DNA from 3 places in the Arthrobacter sp. UYEF20 genome. Region 1 is predicted to be linked to each of the others. Evidence: predicted binding sites of a transcription regulator. Region 1 holds the regulator's gene; each other region holds the start of a gene.
What was found. The regulator HspR, encoded in region 1, represses chaperone genes until heat shock. The targets are predictions, from matches to a motif close to AAGTTGAGTCNNNNNGACTCAACTT.
Positions count from the first base shown of each region.

Region 2: a site for HspR is predicted at 2,092-2,116, ahead of ABIB26_RS22295 (ATP-dependent Clp protease ATP-binding subunit). Genes of this name have one in related genera too.
Region 3: a site for HspR is predicted at 1,265-1,289, ahead of clpB (ATP-dependent chaperone ClpB). Genes of this name have one in related genera too.

Region 1 is NZ_JBEPNP010000017.1:54,062-57,335, reverse strand. It holds gene ABIB26_RS17495 (DnaJ C-terminal domain-containing protein) at 164-1,147, shown strand; gene ABIB26_RS17490 (heat shock protein transcriptional repressor HspR) at 1,163-1,585, shown strand; gene ABIB26_RS17485 (HpcH/HpaI aldolase family protein) at 1,731-2,564, opposite strand; gene hpaH (2-oxo-hept-4-ene-1,7-dioate hydratase) at 2,549-3,274, opposite strand, start outside.
Region 2 is NZ_JBEPNP010000036.1:4,087-7,360, reverse strand. It holds gene ABIB26_RS22295 (ATP-dependent Clp protease ATP-binding subunit) at 1-2,074, opposite strand, end outside; gene ABIB26_RS22290 (glycoside hydrolase family 25 domain-containing protein) at 2,284-3,102, shown strand; gene ABIB26_RS22285 (hypothetical protein) at 3,217-3,274, shown strand, end outside.
Region 3 is NZ_JBEPNP010000006.1:18,987-22,260, reverse strand. It holds gene clpB (ATP-dependent chaperone ClpB) at 1-1,232, opposite strand, end outside; gene ABIB26_RS08680 (LacI family DNA-binding transcriptional regulator) at 1,692-2,750, shown strand; gene ABIB26_RS08675 (MFS transporter) at 2,869-3,274, shown strand, end outside.

The DNA.
Region 1 (3,274 bases):
GCCCCGCCCCGCCGCCGGGTGGCCAAGGATCTGCGATCCTCGGCCACCCGGCTCCGGCAGGCCCGATGCCACTCCCGGGCCCCTTGTCTCGCTCCGCTCATGCGGTTGTCTCGCCTAAAGTGAGATGAGCTTCACCGCAACGCAGAACTAGAGAGGAACGCCATTGGCTAGCCAGGACTGGGTGGACAAGGACTTTTACAAGATCCTTGGTGTCGCCAAGGACGCTTCCGACGCCGACATCAAGAAGGCCTACCGGAAGCTCGCGCGGCAGCACCACCCGGACACCAACGCGGGGGATACCGCCTCGGAGAAGAAGTTCAAGGACATCTCCGAGGCCTACTCCGTGCTCTCCGATCCCGACGAGCGCCAGCAGTATGACGCCATCCGGGCCATGGGCGGAGCCAGGTTCGCCCCGGGCGGCGCAGGCGGCGCAGCCGGCGGCGGTGCGGGCTTTGAGGACCTCTTTGGCGGGCTGTTCACCGGCGCCGGGGGACGGCATTCCGGCGGCTACAGCACCGCAGGCGGCATACCGCCCGAGTTCGCCGACCTGTTCGGCGGAGGCGGCGGCTTCGGCGGTGGCCAGTCCTACCAGCGGGCCCCGCAGAAAGGCGCGGACCGGACGGCATCAACCAGCATCTCCTTTGCCGGTGCGATCCGCGGCACCACCATCGGACTGCGCGAACCGGACGGCGAAGTCATCGACGTCCGGATCCCGGCCGGCATCAAGGACGGCCAGAAGGTCCGCGTCCGCGGCAAGGGCCAGTACGGCCCCGCGGGAAACGGCGACCTCATGGTCACGGTCTCGGTGAAGCCGCACGATTTCTACGTCCGCGACGGAGACAATGTCCGCATCCACGTTCCGGTCAGCTTTCCGGAGGCAGCCCTGGGCGCCGACATCGAGGTCCCGACCATCGACGGCGACACGGTCAAGGTCCGTGTTCCGGCCGGCACCCCGTCCGGGCGCACCCTCCGCGTCAAGGGCCGGGGCGTCAAACACGCCAAGGCCACCGGCGACCTGCTGGTGACGATCGACGTCGCGGTTCCGCGGAAGCTCAGCAAGGCAGCGGAGGACGCCGTGAAGGCGTTCGCCGCGGCCACCGCCGGCGAGGATGCCCGCGCCGGCCTGGCGGCCAAGGCCCGGCTCTAGGCAGCGGAGCAGACCGTGAATATCAGTGCTGACCAGCCGATCTTCGTCATCTCGGTGGCCGCGGAACTGGCCGACATGCACCCGCAGACGCTGCGGCAGTACGACCGGCTGGGCATCGTCTCGCCCAGCCGCGCCCCGGGCAAATCCCGGCGGTATTCCCAGCGGGATGTCATGATGCTCCGCGAAGTGCAGCGGCTCTCGCAGGAGGGCGTCTCCCTCGAGGGCATCAAGCGGATCCTCCAGCTGGAGCGCCAGGTCGCCGCGCTGCAGCGGCGGGTCGGTGAACTGACCGAGGAACTGGGACGGCGCCGCCAGCCGCTGGACGCCCGCGTTTTCGCGGCAGGCACTGCCGGCGACGTCGTCAGCCTCGCCCGCGGCAAGCGGCCCCGGGCCCGCTCGCAGGCTTTGGTGGTGTGGAGGCCGCGCGGGACCGACTGACCCCTTGATGGCGGACTCCGCGGCGTGGTCGAGGACGCCGTGGTGGAGGGAGACAAAGTTGCGGGCCGGGTCACGTGGCGGGGAACCCACGCGGACCGGCTGCGTTGCCTGGTCGTTTCGGCAGGCTCAAGCGCCGCAGGTGGCGTCAGTAGCTGGCGGGGGTTTCGGCAGGCTCAACCACCGGAGATGGGACGTACTTCGCGGCGAGGGCTTCGGAGCCGCGTGCCAGCAGCGCAACATCGGCGCCCACCAGCACGAAGGACGCCCCTGCCGCCAGATAGCCGCGGGCCGTGCCTTCGTTGAAGGCGTTCACGCCGGCCGGTTTCCCCGCCGCTTTTGCAGCAGTAAGGCAGCGTTCGACGGCGGCGATCACCTCGGGGTGTTCCTGCTGTCCCAGCACGCCCATGGAGGCCGCCAGATCGGACGGTCCCAGGAAGATGGCGTCCACAGCGTCCACCGCCAGGATGTCCTCCACAGCCTCAACAGCCGCCGTCGATTCGATCTGCACAGTGACGCTGACCGTTTCGCCGGCCCGGGCGAGGTAGTCCGGGATGCGGTTCCAGCGGGCGGCGCGGGCCAGCGCGGAGCCCACGCCGCGGACGCCCTGGGGCGGGTAGCGGGTGGCCGCCACGGCGGATTCCGCTTCGGCGGCCGAGTTCACCATCGGGATCAGCAGGTTCTGCACGCCAAGGTCCAGGTACTGCTTGATCACCACGGTGTCGTTGACCGGGGGGCGGACCAGGACGTGGACCGGGTAGCCGTTCACCGCCTGCAGCTGGGCCAGGATGGATTCGAGGCCGTTGGGGCTGTGCTCGGCGTCGACCAGGAGCCAGTCCAGGCCCGACCCCGCGCAGAGCTCCGCCACGAGCGGGCTGCCTGAGCACACCCACATCCCGGCCAGCGGGCGGTCCGCAGCGGCGAGGGCGTCGCGGAACGTGTTCGCGTAATCAGCATTTCCGGGGTCTACTCGAAGCGGCACGTCACAACTCCCAACGGTCCGTAGTCGGCGTGCACGGTATCGCCCTTGTAGACCCACATCGGCCGGGTGAAGGAGCCGGCGAGGATGATGTCCCCGGCCTTCATGCCGTCTCCGTGGGCGGCGATCTTGTTGGCCAGCCAATGGACCCCGTTGGCCGGGTGGTCCAGGACGCCGGCGGCCACACCGGTCTCCTCCACGGTCTGGTTCTTGTACAGGATCGCGGACACCCAGCGGAGGTCGACGGCGTCGGGCTTTACCGGGTTGCCGCCGATCACCATGGCGCCCATGGCGGCGTTGTCCGAGATGGTGTCCACGATGGTCCGGCCTTCCATTTCGATCCTGGAATCCAGGATCTCCAGGGCCGGAACCACGTAGTCAGTCGCGTTGAGGACGTCGAAGATGGTGCAGCCGGGACCGGACAGGTCCTTCTTCAAGACAAACGCCAGTTCCACCTCCACCCGCGGATGGGTGTACTGATCCCAGGCCACCGAGCAGCCGGTTTCCAGCACCATGTCATCGAAAATGGCACCGTAATCGGGCTCGGTGATGCCTGTGGCGGCCTGCATCGCCCTGGAGGTCAGACCGATCTTGCGCCCCACCAGCTTGCGGCCTGCGTCCTCGTTGCGGCGCCGCCACAGCTGCTGCACGGCGTAGGAGTCCTCCACCGTCATGCCCGGGTAGCGGGCCGTAAGCAGGGGCACGGGTTTGCG
Region 2 (3,274 bases), on a different contig from region 1:
GGCCCTGGCCGTCCGTCAGGCGTCCGTCGTCGAGCACTTGAAGCAGGAGGTTGAACACGTCCGGGTGGGCCTTTTCGACTTCGTCCAGAAGCACCACGGAGTACGGGTTGCGCCGCACGCGTTCGGTGAGCTGGCCGGCTTCGCCGTAACCGACGTACCCCGGAGGGGCGCCGACCAGCCGGCTCACGGTGTGCCGTTCGCCGAACTCGCTCATGTCGAAGCGCACCATGGAGTTCTCGTCCCCGAACAGGGACCCGGCCAGGGCCTTGGCGAGTTCGGTTTTGCCGACGCCGGTCGGTCCGAGGAACAGGAAGCTGCCCACCGGCCGGCCCTCGTCCCCCATGCCGGTGCGGTTGCGCCGGACCGCTTTCGCGATCAGCGACACGGCGTCTTCCTGCCCGACGATCCGCAGGTGCAGTTCCTCCTCGAGCTTGCCCAGGCGTTCCCGGTCGCCTTCGGTGAGGCGGCTGGCCGGGATCCCGGTGGACCGGGAGATGATCCCCGCGATCTGGTCCTCGCCGACGACGGCTTCCGGAGCGCCCGCGGGGGTGCCCGGGGCGCCGCCGGGAACTGTGGACGCGAGCTTGCTGCTCACCGACTGCATCTCGTCCCGCAGTTGCGAGGCTTCCTCATAGCGTTCGGCAGCGACGGCGTCGTTCTTGGACCGCTCGAGGGTGGCGAGCTGCTCGCGAAGAACTGCGACGTCGGTCCGTGAGCCGAGCTTGAGGCTCAGCCGCGCACCCGCCTGGTCGATCAGGTCGATCGCCTTGTCCGGCAGGAACCGGTCCGTCACGTAGCGGGCGGAGAGCTCGACGGCGGCGCGGATCGCCTCGTCGGTGTAGCGCACGCGGTGGTGTTCCTCGTACCGCCCCCGCAGGCCGTCAAGGATCTGTACGGCCTCTTCGATGCTCGGCTCGCCGACCTGTACGGTCTGGAAACGGCGTTCCAGCGCCGGGTCCTTCTCCACTTTGCGGTATTCGGTCAGGGTTGTGGCGCCGACGACGTGGAGTTCACCGCGGGCCAGGCGCGGCTTGAGGATGTTTCCGGCATCCAGGCCGCCCTCCCCGGCGCCGCCGGCACTGACCACCGAGTGCAGCTCGTCGATGAACAGGATGATTTCCCCGGCGCTCGAGCTGACCTCGTCCATCGCCTTGGTCAGGCGTTCCTCGAAGTCGCCACGGTACCGGGTGCCGGCGAGCATGGCGGGCAGGTCGAGGGCGACGACGCGCTTTCCGCGCAGTTGTTCGGGCACGCTGCCGGCGGCAATCGCCTGCGCCAGCCCGTCGATGACCGCGGTCTTGCCGACGCCGGCTTCGCCGATGAGGACAGGGTTGTTCTTGGTCCGCCGCGCCAGGATCTCGATGGTCTGCTCAATCTCGTCCGCGCGGCCGATCACCGGGTCCAGTCCGCCTTCGCGGGCCCGCGCCGTCAGGTCGCTGCCGTAGGTGTCCAGCATCGGGGTCCCAGACTCAGGGGATGCGGGCTGCCGCTCGCCGGGTTCCGTCTGACTGGGTGCCGTGCCGGGCGCGGAGCCGCGCGGACCGGACTGCTCGGCCGGGCCCGACTGCAGGGACTCCGGCGTGACGCCGGCAGCTGCCAGCACCTGGCCGGCGGGGGTCTCCTGATTGATGACCAGGGCGAAGAACAGGTGTTCGGGATCGACATACGTGGAGCCGAAGGCCCGGGCCACCTGGTACGCATCGAGCAGCGCGCGCTGCGCGGAAGGGGTGAGTGCGGGGGCAATTGCTGCCTGGCCGGCGGCCTTCTCCGGCAGGCGCTCCTCGGCGGCCTTGGCGATGCCTGACGGTGCCGCTCCGGCGTGCTTGATGTAATCGGCGGCCGGTTCCGTCTCGGCCATGACGCGCAGGATATGCAGCGCGTCGACATGGATGTGGCCGTGCTCGACGGCGAATTGCGCGGCGCCGGCCAGCACCTCATGGGTGCGCCGGCTCAGCAGCCTGGTGATGTCCATCGGGTGCCCCGAGCGGGACGCGCGCTGGCCCTGCAGGTAACGCGCAAGGAACTCGTCGAAGGAACTGTCGCCGGAACTCGCCGGTCCGAAAAATGTAGCCATGAAACCTCCATTTAGGAAAGTTGAGTGTACTGGACTCAACGGTGGGACCATGGATTTATTCCCGGTGATCCGATGAGAGCCCCGGGGCTGGTGCCTGGCCTCCAGCCGATGCGCCACGGCCTGGCCATGAACCGTCATGTCCTTGACCACGGGGCCCGTGGCGATCATGCTGGGCTCCTGTTCGCTCCGCCCCGACGGGAAGGCCGGCCATGTCCGCCATCAACTCAGCCACCCCCGCTGCGCGTTTCCGACATGTCTTGGCCGCAGCCGCCGCAGCCGCCGTTGCGGTGCTGATGCTCCTTGCCCCACCAGCTGAGGCAGCCACCACTGCCGCCCCCGGCAACGATTTGTCCTGGCCCCAGTGCGGTCAGACCTTGCCGAAAGGCCAGGCCTTCGCCATCGTCGGCGTGAACAACGGCCTGGCGAACGCCACAAACCCCTGTCTGGACACCCAGCTGACGTGGGCCCGCGCATCCAAGGGCGGGACTGGACAGGCGCCGGTCGCCCTGTATGTGAACACCGCCAACCCGGGCAAAGCCGGGTCGTGGTGGCCCACCAGCAACACATACGGCGGGACTACCGTGCCCTCCCCGTACGGCGAGTGCACCAGTGGATCCTACGGCGCGGCCTGCTCATACATGTACGGGTACGCGAAGGCCTATGACGATGCGAACATCCGCGGCGTGAGCAACCCCGCGTCCTACACCTGGTGGCTTGATGTGGAGACCGGGAACAGCTGGTCAACGGACACGGTGGCGAACAGGGCCGATCTCGAGGGCATGACCGCCTACTTCGCGAGCATCGGAGCCCGCACGGGCCTTTACTCCACCAGAACGCAGTGGGCCCAGATCGTGGGGACTGTGCCGTCTTCAAGCAATCTGTACCCGCTGCCCAGCTGGGTGGCCGGAGCAAACTCGCTCGCCCTGGCGAAACGCAAATGCTCGGACGCCGCCCTGACCGCCGGCGGCAAGGTCACGCTTGGCCAGTACGTTTCGGGCGGATTCGACTACGACTATTCCTGCATCTGAGGCACGCGCCCCGTCAACCGCAACGGGTTCCGCGCTGGCGTCAGCGACGCCCGTGACGGGCTCCTTCCGGAGGTCCCAGGTGTAGGGTTTGCCTCAACTGACGAAGGGGTCCACATGAGCTACAAATATCGCACCGTCCGGGTTCGCGGCACCGAGCTGATCGGAACCATTG
Region 3 (3,274 bases), on a different contig from region 1:
TCCGGCGCCGAGTCGATCTCCATGCGCAGCCGGGACGCGGCCTCGTCCACCAGGTCAATGGCCTTGTCCGGCAGCTGGCGCCCGGAGATGTAGCGGTTGGACAGTGTCGCGGCTGCCACGAGCGCCGAGTCCGCAATGGCCACCTTGTGGTGCGCCTCGTACCGTTCCTTGAGCCCGCGCAGGATGCCGATGGTGTCCTCGACGCTGGGCTCACCGACGTAGACCTGCTGGAATCGTCGTTCCAGGGCTGGATCCTTCTCGATGTGCTCGCGGTATTCGTCCAGGGTCGTTGCGCCGATCAGCCGCAGCTCACCGCGGGCCAGCATGGGCTTGAGCATGTTGCCGGCGTCCATGGAGCTCTCCCCCGTCGCGCCCGCGCCCACCACCGTGTGGAGCTCGTCGATGAAGGTGACGATCCGGCCCTCCGAGTTCTTAATTTCCTCCAGGACAGCCTTAAGCCGCTCCTCGAACTCGCCGCGGTATTTGGCGCCCGCGACCATGGAGGCGAGGTCCAGGGCGACGAGGGTCTTGCCGCGGAGGCTTTCGGGCACGTCGCCGGCCACGATCCGCTGGGCGAGTCCCTCGACCACCGCCGTCTTGCCCACGCCGGGCTCACCGATGATGACGGGATTGTTCTTGGTGCGGCGGCTCAGCACCTGCATGACCCGCCTGATCTCCGTATCGCGCCCGATCACGGGGTCCAGTTTCCCCGCACGGGCCATGGCGGTCAGGTCCGATCCGAACTTCTCCAGCGCCTTGAAGGTGTTCTCCGGGTCCGGGTTGTCCGCCTTGCGGTTACCGCGGACGCCGGGCAGGGCGGCGAGCAGCGCCTCATGGGAGGCACCGGCGTCGCGCAGGAGCTTTCCGACGCCGTCGCTCCCGGCCGAAAGCCCCAGCAGCAGGTGCTCGGTGGACACGAAGGTGTCCCCGAGCTGCTCGGCCTCGTTCTGGGCGTTCTTGATGGCCTGCATGGCGCTCCGGGAGAGCTGGGCCTGCTGCACGGAACTGCCCGACGTGGAGGGGAGCGCCTTGATGGCGGTGCTCGCCTGGACGCTGACGGCCTCCGGGTCGGTGCCCGTGGCGCGGAGAAGCGCGACGGCGACACCCTCCCGCTGGTCCATGAGCGCCTTGAGCAGGTGCGCAGGTTCGAGCTGCGGGTTCCCTGCCGTCGAGGCGTTCATGGCTGCTGCCGAAAGAGCCTCCTGGCTCTTGGTGGTGAATTTGGCGTCCAAAGGGAGCTCCTGCCGGAATGGTGCTGTTATCAAAGTTGAGTCTAACCCGCTCAACTCTGTCCTGACACCCCTGGATCCATGTTTACCCACGGCGGACCCACTGTCCAGTGCCGTCCAGTGCCGTCCAGTGCCGTCCTGGTGCGGACCCCGGGCCGGCGGGTCGGGCCGGCGGTTCCGGGCCGGCCGGGCTGGTGCGGACCCCGGGACATGCCCCCCGCTAGGCCTGGCCAATGGGCATAGTCCCGCTATGCCCATTGTCCGGGGCCTGGAATGGACATGTCCCTACGGATCGGATCGGAAGAATGGACATGTCGTCCTAGGGTCCGAGGACGGCCAATGGACATATCCCCCGCCGCGCCCCGCCAGCGGATAAAATTACTTAACGTTGCTTAACACTCGGGCGCTTACCTAATGTAACTGAGGTCACAGGGACAACAACGAGAGCGAAGGAGGACGGAGATGCGCAAGGACGCCACCACGGTTGCCGCTGATCGCCCCGCTACGCCGGTATCCGCCGCTTCCGTCGCCCGGGCCGCAGGGGTTTCCTCAGCGGCGGTGTCCTACGTACTCAACGGCAAGGGCGGCGTTTCGCCGGAAACCCGACGCCACATCATCCATGTGGCGAACGAGCTGGGCTTCAGGCCCCGTAAGTCCTCGCAGTCAACCGACCTGCAGCGGACCCGCGTGGTCGGCCTGATCCTGCCGAATATCATCAATCCGATGTTTCCGCGCTGGGCCCAGGGCATCATTTCCGCCGCCGCCGAATCCGGCTACGAAGTGTTTGTCGCCACCACGCAGGACGATCCCGACGTCCTCGCCCAGGTCACCGCGACGCTCGCCCACCGCAATGTGGACGGGATCATCCTGGCCGCATCACTCCGGGATGACGCCACGGCCCTGCGTACCCTGCGGGCGGCCCGGATCCCGTATGTTTGCCTCTCGCGCCGCGCCGACTTCCTCGACTCGGACTTTGTCGGAATCGACGACGACGCCGCGGCAACGACACTGATGCAGCACCTGCTGAGCCACGGTTTCACGGAGATCGCCACCGTGATCGGCCCCCGATTCTCCACCGCATCCCTGGCCCGCGAACAGGCCTTCGTCCGCACTGCCGCCGCGGCCGGCATCACCATCAGCGGCGACCGAAAAATCAGCACCCGGGTCAACAACGAGGGCGGCCGGCTGGCGGCCGAACGGCTGTTCTCCAGCGGCAGGCCCCCGCAGGCCGTGGTGTGCGGCAGTGACGAACTGGCCATCGGCGTGATGGAGTATGCCCTCTCCCGGGGGCTCCGGATCCCGGAGGACGTGGCCGTCGCCGGCTGCGACGGACTGCCGCACAGCCGCTCCGGGCTGATCAACCTCACCAGCATCGTCCAGCCGCAGCAGGAAATGGCCCACGAGGCCTTCACCATGCTGCTCAAACGCATCGAAGCCCCGTCCAGCACCTACAACACCAAGATCTGCCGGCACCGCCTGCATATCGGGCGGACCTGCGGCTGCACGCCGCCCGCCGGCTAGCCACACTCCATCACCTTCTTCCGGGCAGCCCGCCCGGCCCCAATGAGGCTGCCCGGCCACCCGGCTGCCCACTGTTCCTGGCCACCAACCCTGACCCCAAATTCAAGGACGAAGACCCATGTCAGTTGTATCCGCACCAACGAAGATGCGCACACCGCAGGAAATTAACGGCGTGATTCTCCGCCGAGTCATGCCGCTCCTGATCGGCGCCTACATCATGGCTTTCCTGGACCGCACCAACATCGGCATGGCCAAGGACCGGTTGGAGATCGATCTCGGCCTCTCCGCCACCGCCTTCGGCATCGGTGCCGGGCTGTTCTTCCTGACCTACGCCCTGTCCGAGATCCCGTCCAACCTGATCATGCACAAGGTCGGCGCGCGCTTCTGGATCATGCGGATCATGATCACCTGGGGCATCATCTCCGCCTGCATGGCGTTCGTGCAGGGCGAGTGGTCCTTCTACATCATGCGGATGCTGCTCGGCGTGGCCGAGGCCGGGCTCTTCCCCGGCGTCATGTACTTCC